2 regions of the Streptomyces sp. AF1A genome follow, and region 2 is predicted to be linked to the other one. Evidence: riboswitches for the same ligand, from Rfam matches in the RefSeq annotation. Region 2 holds a riboswitch; the other holds the start of a gene.
What was found. Region 2 has a riboswitch for cobalamin ahead of ACLU3S_RS26005 (prenyltransferase/squalene oxidase repeat-containing protein). Riboswitches for the same ligand answer to the same signal wherever they lie in the genome.

Region 1: it holds a riboswitch for cobalamin, as region 2 does, so the genes downstream of both, ACLU3S_RS11435 (CbtB domain-containing protein) here and ACLU3S_RS26005 (prenyltransferase/squalene oxidase repeat-containing protein) in region 2, are expected to answer to the same signal.

Annotation. Positions count from the first base shown of each region.
Region 1 is NZ_JBLEBI010000026.1:44,097-51,364, forward strand. It holds gene ACLU3S_RS11405 (MFS transporter) at 1-424, shown strand, start outside; gene ACLU3S_RS11410 (cytochrome P450) at 421-1,566, shown strand; gene ACLU3S_RS11415 (thioesterase II family protein) at 1,621-2,349, shown strand; gene ACLU3S_RS11420 (SDR family oxidoreductase) at 2,346-3,176, shown strand; gene ACLU3S_RS11425 (histidine phosphatase family protein) at 3,372-3,992, shown strand; gene ACLU3S_RS11430 (CbtA family protein) at 4,215-4,967, opposite strand; gene ACLU3S_RS11435 (CbtB domain-containing protein) at 4,990-5,211, opposite strand; cobalamin riboswitch at 5,248-5,393, opposite strand; gene ACLU3S_RS11440 (LysR substrate-binding domain-containing protein) at 5,506-6,471, opposite strand; gene ACLU3S_RS11445 (YeiH family protein) at 6,567-7,268, shown strand, end outside.
Region 2 is NZ_JBLEBI010000122.1:756-8,023, reverse strand. It holds gene ACLU3S_RS26025 (hypothetical protein) at 1-753, shown strand, start outside; gene ACLU3S_RS26020 (peptidoglycan DD-metalloendopeptidase family protein) at 746-1,993, shown strand; gene ACLU3S_RS26015 (protease pro-enzyme activation domain-containing protein) at 2,130-4,133, shown strand; gene ACLU3S_RS26010 (phosphotransferase) at 4,242-4,913, opposite strand; cobalamin riboswitch at 4,973-5,102, shown strand; gene ACLU3S_RS26005 (prenyltransferase/squalene oxidase repeat-containing protein) at 5,219-6,436, shown strand; gene ACLU3S_RS26000 (SCO2322 family protein) at 6,433-7,083, shown strand; partial or broken gene ACLU3S_RS25995 (energy-coupling factor transporter transmembrane component T) at 7,169-7,268, shown strand, end outside.

The DNA.
Region 1 (7,268 bases), on a different contig from region 2:
CACCGCTCGTGGCATGCTCGCCACCCAGCTGCTCACCGGGCCCTTCGCCCTGCTCCTTCCCCTCACGACATCCGGCGCAGGCCTGGCGTTCTTCGCCCTCGGCACCTTCGTCCTCGGCTTCGGCATCGTCACCTGCAACGTCGTCCTGGCCTCCTTCCGCCAGACCTACTGCCCGCCGCGCATCCTCGGCCGTGTCGTCGCCACCACGATGGTCCTCAACCACAGCACCATCCCGCTCGGCGCGCTGATCGGCGGCTTCCTCGGCGATGCACTCGGCCCCCGGCCCGCCATGTGGATCATGACCGCCGTTCTCGCCCCCTGCGGGCTCGTCCTCGCCCTCGGCCCCATGCGCTCCCAGCGAGACCTGCCCACCACACCACGGCCCGATCCCGCCCCCGACACCCAGGAGGAGGAACACGCGTGACCACCGAAGAAGCGACCTCATCGGTCCGCTACTACCAGGACCTCGGCTGCTGGGTAGTCTGGGGCCGGGACCAGGTACAGGCTGCCCTCCAGGATCCGCACCTGTCGTCCGAGACCCTGGACGCCGTCAACCTCAGCTACCTTCCTGCGGACATGCACGGGGAGTGCGCCCACCTCATCGAGACCATGCGCCGCTGGTTCGTGCTTCTCGACGGCAAGGCGCACACCGAGGCCCGGCGCGCCATCCAGCCGATGTTCTCTCCCCGGCGCATTCGCCGGCTCGAGGAGACCATCCACGGCATCCTCGAAGAGGAACTGGACAAGTTCGCCCGCTCGGAGCGGCACGACGCCATGCCGGACCTCGCGGACAACATCTCCGCGCGCACCATCGCCCTGCTGCTGGGACTCCCCGCCGACCAGGGAGACCTCCTCCACACCTGGGCCCGGCCCCTTGCCGACTTCCTCGCCGTCTCCTACCGGCCCGACTACGCGCGCGCCGCCCAAGCCGCTCTGCGCGAGATGGCCGACTTCATCAGGAACGCGCCCGACGAAGGCGGCGAGTCCATCTGGAACCAAGCCCAGGGAAGCGAGTGGGACCGGCTCGCGACCTCGTCCATGGTGATGTTCGGCGGCCTGGAAACCACCGCCGGCATGATCGGGCTCGCCCTCTGGCACATGCTCGGCAACGACCTGGCCCACACGATCGCGGCCGCCACCGACGACGAACCCGCCAAGGCGGTCGTCGAACGCGTCCTGGAGCTCTATGCCCCGCTCGGACACGTCGCCCGCCTCGCCACCCAGGACACGACCCTCTCCGGCCACGCCATCGCCAAGGACGACGTCGTCCTCGTCTCCCTCACCGGCCGGGACCTCTTCGACCACTCCACCCCCACAACCCCGCTCGAACAGGGCACCGACCATCACCGGTCCGACCACGTCGCTTTCGGATTCGGCATGCACTACTGCGTCGGCGCCCCGCTCGCCCGGCTGACCGTGACCAAACTCCTCACCTTGTTCGCCCGACGCTTCCCCAACGCCACGGTCAGCGAGGTGAACTGGCGCGTGAACAAGACCTTCCGCGGCTTCGACCGCCTCGTCCTCGACCTGCGAGCGCCCACTCCGGCAGCGCTGCCGCAGCGCTGACACCACCCCGTGTCTTCCCGACCGTCGCACAACCCGAAGGAAAGGGTGCGCCGTATGCAGCCGACCGCACTGATCTGTCTGCCCTTCGCAGGAGCAGGCGCCTCCTTCTTCAAGAAGTGGCAGAAGGACGCACCAGACGGCATCCGCATCACCGCCGTTCAGCTGCCAGGCCGCGAAGAACGGTTCCTCGACGACCCCGTCGCTGACGCCTCCGCCGCCATGGACGAGGCCTGGGACCGGGTGGCGGCCGAGCTGGAAACCGCCGAACGCGCTGTCGTCTTCGGCCACAGCCTCGGCGCGGTCCTCGCCTACGAACTCGCCCACCGGATCGCCGACCGAGGGCCGGTCCCTCTGGAGCGCCTGGTCGTCAGCGGCTCAGCCGGCCCCTGGAAGCCACGCACCAACCGGGCTACCGGACTGAGTGACGAAGAGTTCCTCGCCCGCGTCCGCGGCTTCGCCGGCTACGCCCACGAGGCCATGCAGAACCCCGAGATGCTCGAGCTCCTCCTCCCCGTCCTGCGGGCCGACGTCGAGATGCACGAGAACTACCGGCCCTCCACCGACACACCCCTGAAGGCACCAATCACCGCTCTGCGGGGAACCGACGACGAACTTGTGGACGCAACTCAGGCCGCTCAGTGGGCCGACGCCACCACCGCCGCCTTCACCACCGCCGAACTCCCCGGCGGACACATGTACCTCACCCAGCACGGCCCCGGCGTTCTCCGCCTCATCGCCGCCCAGCTGGACGACGCCCACGACCTCGGAGCAGCCCCGCGATGACCGGCCGACTCGACGGCAAAACCGCTCTGATCACCGGCGCCGCCCGCGGTCTCGGCCGGGCGACAGCCGTGGCCTTCGCACGGGAAGGCGCCGACCTCGCCCTCCTCGACGTGGCCGAGAACCTGCCTGGCGTGCCGTATCCCCTGGGGTCGGCCAGCCAGCTCGAGCACACGGCAGACCTGTGCCGCAAGGAGGGCGCCGCCGTACTCGTCCACCGCACAGACGTACGGCACCTCGACCAGGTCCAGGATGCGGTGGAGACCGCGACAGCCCGGTTCGGGCACCTCGACGTCCTCGTCAACAACGCCGGCATCGCCGCACCGTCGGGTAAGGCCACGCACGAGATCGAGGAGGACGAATGGCAGCTCATGCTCGATGTCGACCTCTCCGGGGCCTGGCGGCTGATCCGCTGCGTCGGCGGACTCATGGCCCAGCGCAAGACGGGCAGCATCATCAACATCACCTCAACAGCCGGCCTGGTCGGCTACCGCCACTTCGCCGGATATGTCGCTGCCAAGCACGGACTCGTCGGTCTCACCAAAGCAGCCGCCCTGGACTACGGACCCCACAAGGTCCGCGTCAACGCCCTGTGCCCGGGCTCGGTCCGCGACGCCCCCCATGTCGAGGGCCGCATGCTCGCCGAGATCGCCCGGTCCCTGGACGTACCCGTCGACGAGCACGAACAGATCTTCATGCGGGACCAGCCCATGAACGCCCTCATCGAACCCGAGGACGTCGCCGACTCCGCGGTCTGGCTGGCCTCGAACGAGAGCCGGCAGGTGACCGGGGCTGTGATCACTGTGGATGGAGGCTTCTCCGCTCGCTGACCCCGCGTACCACCCCTCCCCCCTCGTGATCCCGGCGCTCTTTCCCACCGGGCCGACGTCGGACGAAGCTGTTCTCGCGCACCCGTCAACGGCATCCACCCCTGGGGCACCCGGCCGTCGGCCCGGACCCGCGTCCGCGGATGCTGTACGCGGCGGACACCCTCGTCCCATGACACCGACAGCAGGAGCAGCCACGTGACCAGCCGCGTCGCCTTCGTCTCACCCGCCACGAGCGCCTCGCTGCGGCGGGCCCTGTTCTACGACGGAGACTCGATCGACGACCTCGGCGCGACCCGCGCCCGAGCGGCCGCCGGGTCGCTGCCCGTGCCCGCGCACGTGGTCGCGTCCCCGAGTGTGCGCTGCCGGGAGACGGCGGCCGCACTCGGCCTCGACGGCGTGGCGACGCCGGAGTTGGACGGCCTGGACGTGGGCCGCTGGCGAGGTCGCGCGCTGGAGGCGGTCGCGGCTGCCGAGCCGGACGCCGTGGCCCGCTGGCTCACCGACCCGGGCAGCGCACCGCACGGCGGCGAGTCCGTGCAGGCCCTGTGCGAGAGGGTCGCGCGGTGGCTGGAGGGAGCGGGGGCCCTCGAGGGTCGTGTGCTCGCCGTGGTCGAGCCGGAGGTGGTGCGGGCGGCGATCACTGAAGCGCTGGACCTGCCCGCCGCTGTCTTCTGGCGCCTCGATGTGGCACCGCTCACGGTGACCGAACTCAGCGGCCGGGCCGGGCGCTGGAATCTGCGGCTGGGGCGCCCCCTGGCCGTGCCGGACGCCGACGGGAACGCGGCCGCCGGCGTTCCGGACGCGGGATGCCGGTGACGGCGCGGCAGCGCCGCCGACCCGCTGCCTCACGGCCACCGGGGAGGATGCGGCACGGCCGGGAGTTGTGACCGCTCCGTTCCTCTGCCCCCCGGCCGGGTGGTTCGCGTCCGGCCGAGCCGCCTGCCGAGCCGTACCCGCTCTTCCGTGCGACTCGCTGTCCAAAGAACGCCAGAGGGCTCTTCGGATGATTCCGATGAGCCCTCTGTGGTCCGGAAGGAATCAGTGCGCGGCCGGAACCCCGTTGCCGCCCGGGGCTGTTGCCGGCTTGGGGTTCAGCAGGCATTCCGCCAGTTCACCGAAGAGCAGGCCGAAGCCGGCCCACAGGACGGACTGGACGGCCAGCGCGGAGAGCCGGAAGCGCCACAGCAGGGTGGCCGGGAAGTCCTTCGGCACCTCGTTGACGACGGGCAGGAACGCGTAGGCCAGGCCGACCAGCGCGGCGAACGCGGCCACCGCGACGACCGTGGCCCACCAGGTGCCCAGGTGGGGCGCGAGGCGCTTGCCCAGGATGGTCGCGAACACCGCGAGGAGCACGCTGAGCAGCATCATCAGGAAGTACAGGGCGGTCCGCCTGCCGATGGTGTCGGGCTCACCGACCGAGGGCGGGTTGGCCGGGTACTTCAGGAACGGCACGACGTAGACGGCGAGCAGGGCGCAGCCGGACAGCAGCAGCGCGGTCGCCCGCGGAGTGAAGCGTCCGACGCGGCCGAGCGCGACGCAGTAGGCGAGCGCGGCGATGCCGCCGAAGGCGACGCCGTAGACGAGGACGCCGGTGGCCAGACCGGCGGTGGACTGCAGGGAGCGGGAGACGACCTCCATCTCGTGCTCGTGGGAGTGGGCGTCCTCGAAGGCGATCGCCCTGTCGACGCTCGGCTCACCGAGGAGGTAGGCCACGACGAGGGCGAGCACGCCGGCCGCGAGGCCGGCGAGCATGCCCCGCACGAGGAGGCCCCTTACCGTTGCCGAGTTCATGAGCGTGTGCTCTCCCCCGGGCTCAGTGGCAGGGGAAGCCGAGCAGGTGACGGGCGTCGTGCACCCACTCGTGGACGCCGGTGCCGTTGAACACGGAGGTGGCACCCTGCTCGGCGCCCACGAAGTAGAGCAGGACCAGCATCAGGATGCCGAAGAAGACCGCCCAGGGCGCTATCGCCTTCAGCGGAAGCTTGGCGGGGATGGCGGGAGTGGTGGCTGTCGGCTGAGCGACGGTCTGCGCCATGGCAGAACCTCCTCTGGGAGTTCGCGTCCCATCTCGGTGGTGCACAGGACGACGGCCACGGGTCTGACTCACGCAACGCCCCAGGAGGGCGCCCCGCATACAGTGGCGCGACCGTGCCGGATTCCCACCGGCTTCCGTCTCGCCGTCGTCGATATCGGACAGACCGTACCGTGTGGCGTGGGCGCGGCCAAGACCGCGTCCGCCCGACGTGATCTTCCTCATGGGCTTTTGGTGGACGCCCGCACGACGAAGGCGCGCGTGTCTTCCCTCGGGCCGGTTGCCCGCCGGCAGGCTCTACGTGAGGGGCCGGCGCTCGCCGGTGGCCTCGCGGCGTGCCACTGTGACCAGCTCCGCCGCCGGGCCCACCAGGCGCCGCCCGGTCGGCCAGACCGCGCGCAGGTCGCGCGTGAGGTCGACGCCCGCGACGTCCACGCCGATCAGCCGGCCCTCGGCGATGTCGCCCTGGACGGCCAGTTCGCTCAGGACGGACGGCCCGGTGCCGGCGATCACCGCGCCGCGCACGGCGGCCGTCGAGCCGAGCTCCACCAGGGGCCGCACGCGTTCGCAGCCGGCCAGGTGCAGGGCGCGGTCCAGGGTCTGCCGGGTGCCGGAACCGCTCTCGCGCAGCACCAGCGGCGCACGGGACAGCTCCTGTGCCGACAGCGGTTCGCGTCGCCGTGCCCACGGGTGTGCGGGGTCGACCACGACGACGAGCCGGTCCTCGGCCACCTGCCGCGTGGACATCACGCGGGACAGGTGGGGCCCCTCGATGAACCCGACGTCGGCCTCGCCCGACTCGACCAGCTCGGGCACGTGCCCGCTGTTGGTCACCTGCAGCCCGATGTACAACTCGGGCCGACGGGCGCGCAGTTCGCTGATCCAGGCCGGCAGCAGGTACTCCGCGATGGTCAGGCTCGCCGCGACGCGCAGTTCGGCCTCCCGCCGGTCACGCAGCCTGACCGCCCCGGCGAGCAGTTCGTCCAGCTCGTCCATGACCCGCCGGGCGTGTCCGGCGACCACCTGCCCGGCCAGCGTCAGCCGGGAGCCGCGGCGGGTCCGGTCGACCAGCACCAGCCCCAGCCCGCGTTCCAGCGTGGACAGCCGGCGGCTGGCGGACGGCTGGGAGATCCGCAGCCGCTCGGCGGCCCGGCCCAGGCTCCCCAGGTCGGCCACGAGGACGAGGAGCCGCAGCGACTCCAGGTCGGGCGTGCGCGGGGGGACGGGGACGGGACGGGAAAGCGGCGCCGAGGAGTCTGTCACAGCGCCAGCGTATGAGCCAGTCATGCGTCTGCGCTATGACCTCCTGCTCGATCGGGGACTACAGAGCGTGCGTCGCGCCGCCCAGGATGGTGATCATGAAGGACGCCAGCCTCCCCCGATCAGCCACCACCCGCCCTCCGCGCCTGGCCGCGCGACTTGCAGGCTTCGCCGGCCGGCTGCCCGGGCTCGCCCTCGCCGTCGGTGTCGCCCTCGTCGCAACCGCGGTCGGCCGCCTGGCACCCGTCGTCGGCGGGCCGGTGAGCGGAATCGTGCTCGGCGTGCTGGTGGCGCTCGCGGTGCGTCCCGCGGACCGGCTGCGGCCAGGCATCGCCTTCGCCGGGCGCGAGGTGCTGCAGGCCGCGGTGGTGGTACTGGGTGCGCAGCTCTCCCTGGGCCAGGTGCTGCGGGTCGGTGCCGGCTCGCTGCCGGTGATGATCGTGACCCTCGCGGTCTGCCTGGCCGCGGCGTACGGGATCGGGCGCCGCCTGGGTGTGGTCCGCGACCTGCGGACGCTGATCGGCGTGGGCACCGGCATCTGCGGCGCCTCCGCGATCGCCGCGGTCACGCCGGTCATCGGCGCGGCCGAGGCGGAGGTGGCGTACGCCGTGTCCACGATCTTCGTCTTCAACATCGCCGCGGTGCTGGCCTTCCCCGCCCTCGGGCATCTGCTGGGGCTGGGCCAGCACGCGTTCGGCCTGTTCGCGGGCACCGCGGTCAACGACATGTCGTCGGTGGTCGCGGCCGCCACCACCTACGGCGGCCCGGCGGCCGACTACGCGGTGGTGATCAAGCTGACC
Region 2 (7,268 bases):
GCCGCGATCCTGGTCGCCCTCGCGTTCATGGTCTTCGGTGGCCGTGCGCTCGCGCTGGCCCAGGCCGTGATGATGTGGTCGCTGCACAACCGCAACCAGGACATCCTCGAAGGCGGCGACAACCTCACCCAGATCCTGATCCTGTTCATGGTCCTCACCGTCTCCAACGCCTACTTCGCGCCCGGCGCCAAGAAGAGGCGCGCGACGATGCGGGAGCGGGAACAGCCGGCGATCTCCACCGTGCTGCACAACGTGGGCGCCTTTCTGATCGTCTTCCAGACCGCGGTGCTGTACTTCGCCGCCGGCTACTGGAAGATCACCGGGAAGATGTGGCAGGACGGCGTGGCCATGTACTACATCAGCCGGATCACCGGCTTCGAGATGTCGGCGACGTACGCGCACCTGATGAGCAGCGCCGTCGTGGGAACCGCCGTCTGCTACGTCACGATCCTCATCGAACTGGCGCTTCCCTTCGCGCTGTTGTCGGCCCGCCCGTGGGTCCGCAAGACCAACACCCTGGCGCTGGAGGGCCTGCACGTGGGCATCATGGCCTTCATGGGCCTGGTGTGCTTCGGGCTGCTGATGATCGGCGCGGACTGCACCTGCCTGCGGGACGAGGACTACAGGTCGCTCGCGCGCCGCTTCCGGACGGTCAAGGACCGCGTGCTGAACGGTGGTTGGTCACCGGCGGCCGCACGCGGCGTCACACCCGTGGCGATGACGGCGGGGCAGGACGGTGCGGCCGATGCGTGACACGACGGGGGAACCGGCGGACGGCCGGCGGACCGGGCGGCCGGACCACGGCCAGGACGCCGCGGCGGACGCCCTGTACCGGTTCCTGACCGCGGAGCCCGGCGAGCGCGAACGCCTGGCGCCGCGGGTGGCCGCCGCCGTGGGCCGCGAGCGGCTCGACGAGATCGTGGCCGCCACCCTCGCGCGCGTCGGCGACGTCACCGGCGTGCGCGACAGCCCCGAGGGGCTCGTGATCGAGGGCACCAGGGGCCGCGCGCTCGCCTTCGCCGCCAGCCGTGACGGCCGTGAGCTCGCCGGGCTGCTGATCGCCCCGGCCGCACACCGGCCGTCGCGCCTGCGCGTGTCCCACGGGGCGCGCACGGCCTTCGCGTGGGCGGTGCTGGCCCTGCTGTTCGCCGTGCGCGTCGGCGACTGCTGGGAGGCGCCCTCCCGGACCGCCTGGTGCGGCAGCCTGCTCATCGTCGCGGTCGGCTACCTGTTCCTGGAGGGCTGGCGCGCCCCCGCCACCCAGCCCTGGTGGATACGGCGTCCCCTGGAGGCCGGGGCGCTCGTCGCCCTCGCCTCCGCCTGCCGGCTGCCCGGACTGCCCGCGTCGGGCGGCCCCACCGCCGAACTGCTCGTCGGAGCCGTCCTGTTCGCCGTCGCCGGCGTGCTCCTGGTGCGAGCGCGCCGCCACCGCTGGGGGCAGGCCGTGTCGCGGCCTCTCGTCTTCCCGCTGCAGGGCGGGAGTTGGTACATCGCGCAGGGCGGCGGACGGGGCCTGAACCATCACGCGGGCTTCCCCGAGCAGCGCGGCGCCCTGGACGTCCTCCGGGTCGGCCCCGGCGGCACGCGGGCGCGCGGCCGCGCCCGGGGCGAGGGCGCGCGCGGCACGAACGCGAGCCACCTGGTGTACGGGCAGCCCGTGCACGCGCCCTGTGACGGCACGGTGGTCTCCGCCGCCGACCACATCGACGACCAGGAACCCGGCACCATCCGCTACCAGCCCGTGTACGGCAACCACGTGTGGATCGACACGGGCCGTGAGGTCGTCAAGCTGGCCCACCTGCGGCCCGGCACCGTGACCGTGACCACGGGCGACCCCGTGCGCGCCGGGCAGGTGCTCGGCGAGGTCGGGAACTCCGGCAACAGCAGCGAGCCCCACCTGCACATCCACGCCGAACGCGACGGCCTCGGCCTCGACCTGGAGTTCCAGGGCGTCTCGGGCCCGCTCTGCCGGGGCCGGACCATCCGCACCTAGGGCCGCCAAAGGACCCTGGGCATCCCTTTCGCACCTTTCACCCGGCGGCCATCGGCCGGTACGGCGCAGTCCGTGCCGCGCCGCGGCTCCGTCCCGCGCGCCGTCCGGCGCCGCCACACCAGAAGGTCTGCATCCCGTGCCTCTTCACGCCTCCATACGCCTGCCGCACCGCCTGCGCCGCGGTTCCGTGGCCGCCGCGGCCTGTGCCCTGCTGCTGGGCACCGCCGGCTCCCTCCCCGCCGCCCACGCGGCCGACCGGCACCCCCTCGTGGGATCCCGGCCCGCGTACGCGACGCCGGCCGCCGACGCGGGCCCCGTGCCCGGTGCGCGCCGCGTCAGCGCGCGTCTCTACCTCGGCTCCCGTGACCCGGCGGGGCTCTCGGCGTTCCTGCGCGCGGTCACCGACCCGCACAGCCCCGAGTACCGGCACTACCTCACCCCGGCCGCGTACCAGCGGCGCTTCGGTCAGACGGACCAGCACATCCGTGCCGTCTCCGCATGGCTGGCCCGGTCCGGGTTCACCGTCACCGGCCGCACCCTCCACCACCTCACGATCGAGGGCCCCGCCCGCGCCGTCCAGCGGGCCTTCGGCACGAGCCTGCACCGCTACCGCACCGGCCGCGGCACGAGCGACGCGCCCTCGGGCGACCTCAGCGTGCCCGCCGCCCTCGGCGCGACCGTGCTCGGCGTGTCCGGCCTGTCCACCCCCGGCGCAGCCCGCCCCCTCTCCACCCCGGCACCGGCTCTCGACGTGCCCGCGGACGGGGCCGTGTGCTCCGGCCACTTCGGTCAGAAGCCGGCCACGCGGCTGCCCAAGGCGTACGGCAGGACCACCGCGTACGCGCCCTGCCCCTACATCCCCGCACAGCTCCGGCACGCCTACGGCGCGGGCACCGACGGCGCCACCGGGCGCGGCTCCACCATCGCCGTCGTCGACGCCTACGGGTCGCCGGACATGCCCGCCGACGCCGACCGCTACGCCCGGGCCACCGGCGACCGCGCCTTCCGGCCGGGCCAGTACCGCCAGCACGTGACGCCCCGCGGCTGGCACATAAGTGACGCGTGCGCTCCGCCGCGGACCTGGGCCGGCGAGCAGGCACTCGACATCGACCTCGCCCACGGTCTCGCCCCGGACGCGAAGGTCCTGTACGTCGGCGCGAACTCCTGCCTCGACAACGACCTGATGGACGCCGAGACGTACGTCATCGACGGCCGCCGGGCGGATGTCGTCTCCAACTCCTGGGCGGAGATCGTCCACTCCAGCCCCGGGCACCTGACCCCCACGCTGGTGGCCGCGTGGAACCTGCTGTTCGAGCAGGCCGCGGCCGAGGGCATCGGGGTCTCCTTCGCCGCCGGTGACTGCGGCGACTCCTCGCCCGGGGCCGCGCGGACCGGCGTCAACTGCGACCCGAAGACCACCCGGGCCCAGGCCGACTTCCCCAGCGGCTCGCCGTGGGTCACCTCGGTCGGCGGCACCACCCTGGCCCTGGACCGGCACGGCGACTACGCCTGGGAGACCAGCATGGGCGACGAGCTGTCCGTTCTCACGGACAAGGGCCGGGCGTGGGGGCCGGTCCCCGGCGTCTTCGCCTTCGGCGGCGGAGGGGGCGCGAGCGACTTCCCGCGGCCCTGGTACCAGCGCGGCCGTGTCCCCGGCGGCACCGCGCGCCGGGCGACGCCCGACGTGGCGCTGGAAGGCGACGGGGCACTGCCCGTCCTCGTCGGGCTCACGGACGCCGGGACCTACCATCTCGTCGGGTTCGGCGGCACGTCGGCGGCCGCGCCCGCCTTCGCCGCCGTCCAGGCCGACGCCCAACAGGCCTCCGGACACCGGCTCGGCTTCGCCAACCCGCTCCTGTACGCCCTCGCCGCATCCCACGCCCATGTGTTCCACGACGTCACCGACCACCCCGCGAACGCGGGGACGGCGCCCCTGACCGTGGTACGCGACGAGGGCCCCGGCGTCGACACGGCCGGGGGCGCCCAGCGCTATCTCCTCTACACCCTCGGCCACGACTTCGGCCTCCATGCCCGCCGCGGCTACGACGACGCCACCGGTCTCGGCTCCCCGACCACCGGCTACCTGCGCTGGTTCCGGCACCCCGAGCTCGCCCCGAGGCCGGCGGGCGCCACTCCCTGATCCGGCTGCAACCCCGCCACAGCCCCGCCACAGTCCCGCATCAAACCGGCACGAACGGCCCGACCCCGGCCGAACCCACCGGAATGGAACGGAGCGGACCGGAAGACGCTAACCCAGCCGCCCCAGCCCCCTTACCAGCCCCTCCGCGTCCGCCAGGACCTCGACCTCCCGCGGGGACATCGTCGGGTTGGCCGCCCGCCGTCTGCGGGCCTCGGCCAGGCCGGAGGCCGTGAGGTCCGCCGGGTCGGTGAGCAGGCCGGTGAGGACGGCTCGGGCCGGTTCGCCCAGCGCGTCGTCGGCGAGGGCGACCTGGGCGAGGATCAGCGCCGACATGCCCCAGTCCAGGCCGGGGTGGCCGTCCTCGGCGTTGGACCAGTCGATGACGCGGGGGCCGTCCGGGGTGAGCATGACGTTGTCGGGGTGCAGGTCGAGGTGGAGCACGCGCAGGTGCGGGGCGGTCGCGTCCCGGCCCGGTACCGCGTGCAACTGCCGCAGCAGCCGGGCGAGGAGGGTGCCGGCCTCCGTCGCGCCGACCTGGCCGGCCAGCAGGGCGCCGAGCAGCGTCGGGCCGGACAGCCGCTCCAGGACGAGGTCGGTGGGCGAGGCGGAGGGCCGTACCCGGGGCGCCGGATAGCCGTGCCGGCGCACGTGGGCCATCACGGCGCCCTCGGCGGCCGCGTCCCCCCAGCCCTCGCGGTCCCGGCGCAGCACCCACGCCTCGTCGATCTCGTACACGTCGGCCGTACGGCCCGAACCCAGCAGTCTCCCCGTGGTCGTCATGACCGTGACCCTAGTCACCGCCCCGATGTGCGCACAGCCACCCGTCGGGCCGCGCGCGGCTGCCGGTAAAGTGGCGGAGTCGTCATCACAACCCGTACAGGGGAAAGCCGGTGCAATTCCGGCGCTGACCCGCAACCGTGAACCGTGCCGCGCACGGTGAGCCGGACTGCCCCGGACGGGACGTTGACCGGCTCACGTGCGCCGGCGGCCCGCCGCGCACGGCACCGTCGAGGTCTACGGAGCCGAGCCGCCCGGGGCCCTCCCGTGCGCTGCCCGGCTCCCCGCAGGGAGAGGCAGTCGCCTTCATGAACGTCCGCCGCAGTGCCGCGGCTCTCGCCGCCATAGGCGTGCTGGCCGCCGCAGCACCCGCCACGGCCGCCGGTCCGTCGCCGTCCGCGTCCCCGAAGGTGGCGATCCCCTCGGGCCTGTACGGCGAGTCGGACCCGACCTACGACGGTGTGTGGCGCCAGTCGCTGACCCTGGTCGCCCAGCGGACGCTGGGCTACCGGCCCGCCGCGCGGGCGGTGGACTGGCTCACCGGCCAGCAGTGCGCGAACGGCGCCTTCGCCGCCTTCCGCGCCGCTCCCGCCAAGGCCTGCGACAGCAAGGTCGTGGTCGACACCAACAGCACGGCCGCGGCCGTCCAGGCGCTGCAGGCGGTCGGCGGGCACGGCGGCGCCGTCCGGAAGGCGGTGGACTGGCTGAAGTCCGTGCAGAACAAGGACGGCGGCTGGGGCTACTCCCCCGGCGGGCCCAGCGACACCAACTCCACCTCCGTGGTCATCGGCGCGCTGGCCGCGGCCGGCACGGACCCGGCGGGCCTGCGCCCGTCCGGCAAGTCCCCCTACGACCTGCTGGCCGCCCGGTCCATCCCGTGCGACCAGGACGGCGGCGGCGCCCTCGCCTACCAGCCGGACAAGAAGGGCGCGTTGCTCGCCAACGCGGACGCGACGGCGGCCGGTGTCCTGGGCGCGCTCGGCAAGGGCTTCGTCACCGGGACCGGCAAGTCCCCCGCGCAGGACGGCTGCGCCAAGGCCGGCCACCTCACCCCGGCCCAGGTCGCGGACAACGCCGGCGCCTACCTGGCATCGGCCGTCGCCAAGAGCGGCCACCTGATGTCCGCGCTCCCCGGCGCCAAGGACCAGCCCGACTTCGGCAACACGGCCGACGCGGTCGTCGCCCTCGCCGCGGACGGCCGGACCGGGCCGGCCAAGAAGGCGTACGCCTGGCTGGAGAAGAACGCCACCCAGTGGGCGTCCCAGAGCGGCCCGGCCGCGTACGCGCAGCTGATCCTCGCCGCGCACGCGGTCGGCGCGCAGCCGGGCGACTTCGGCGGCACCAGCCTGGTCCGGTCCCTCAACGACCTCGGTCCCGCCCCGCACATGGACAAGGCCGCCGCACGGCACGCCGAGGCGTCCCGCGACGGCTCGCACGCCGGCGTCTGGTGGGTCGTCGGCGTCGGCCTCGTCGCGGGCATCGGCATCGGCTTCCTGCTCAGCGCCCGGAAGAAGCGGCAGCCGTGACCGCCGTCCGCCGTGCCGCGCCCGTCCTGGTGGCCGCCCTCGCCCTGCTGCTCGGTGCCGCGCCGGCGCAGGCCACCGGCTACCGCTACTGGTCGTTCTGGGAGCGCGGCGGCGGCCACTGGACCTACGCCACGCAGGGCCCGTCGACGGTCCGCCCCGACGACGGCGCCGTGGAGGGCTTCCGCTTCGCGGTGAGCGCGGACTCCGCGGACGCGACCCGGCCGCGCGGCACGGCGGACTTCGGCACGATCTGCGCGGGCACGGCCGCCACGTCCGGCACGAAGCGGGTGGCCCTGGTCCTCGACTTCGGCACACCGGCGGACGCCCCGTCCGGCGAGACCCCGCCCGCCCCGCGCACCGCCTGCGCGCGGGTCCGCCCGGACGCGACGACGGCCGACGCCCTCGCCGCGGTCGCGGGTCCCCTGCGCTACGACTCCAACGCCCTGCTGTGCGCGATCGCCGGGTATCCGCACAAGGGGTGCGGGGAGCAGGTGGCGGCGGGAGAGCCGGCGCGCGGGACCGCTGCCGGCAAGGGCAAGGGCGCCTCGGACGGCGGCCCTTCGCTGGGCCTGCCGATCGGCGCGGCGGCGGTCGCCCTGCTGGCGGGGGCGGCGGTATGGCAGGCGCGGCGGCGCAACCGTGCCTAGCCGGCGCGACCGCGGGCCGTCGTACGGCGGCACCCCGCACCGGCCGGCCGGTGAGCCCGCCGCCCGGCACCCGTACCGTGCCCCCGTGCACCCGGGTGCCTGGTGGCTGTGGGCGATATCCCTCGGCACCGCCGCCACCCGCACCACCAACCCCCTCCTCCTCGCCCTCCTCGTCGTCACATCGG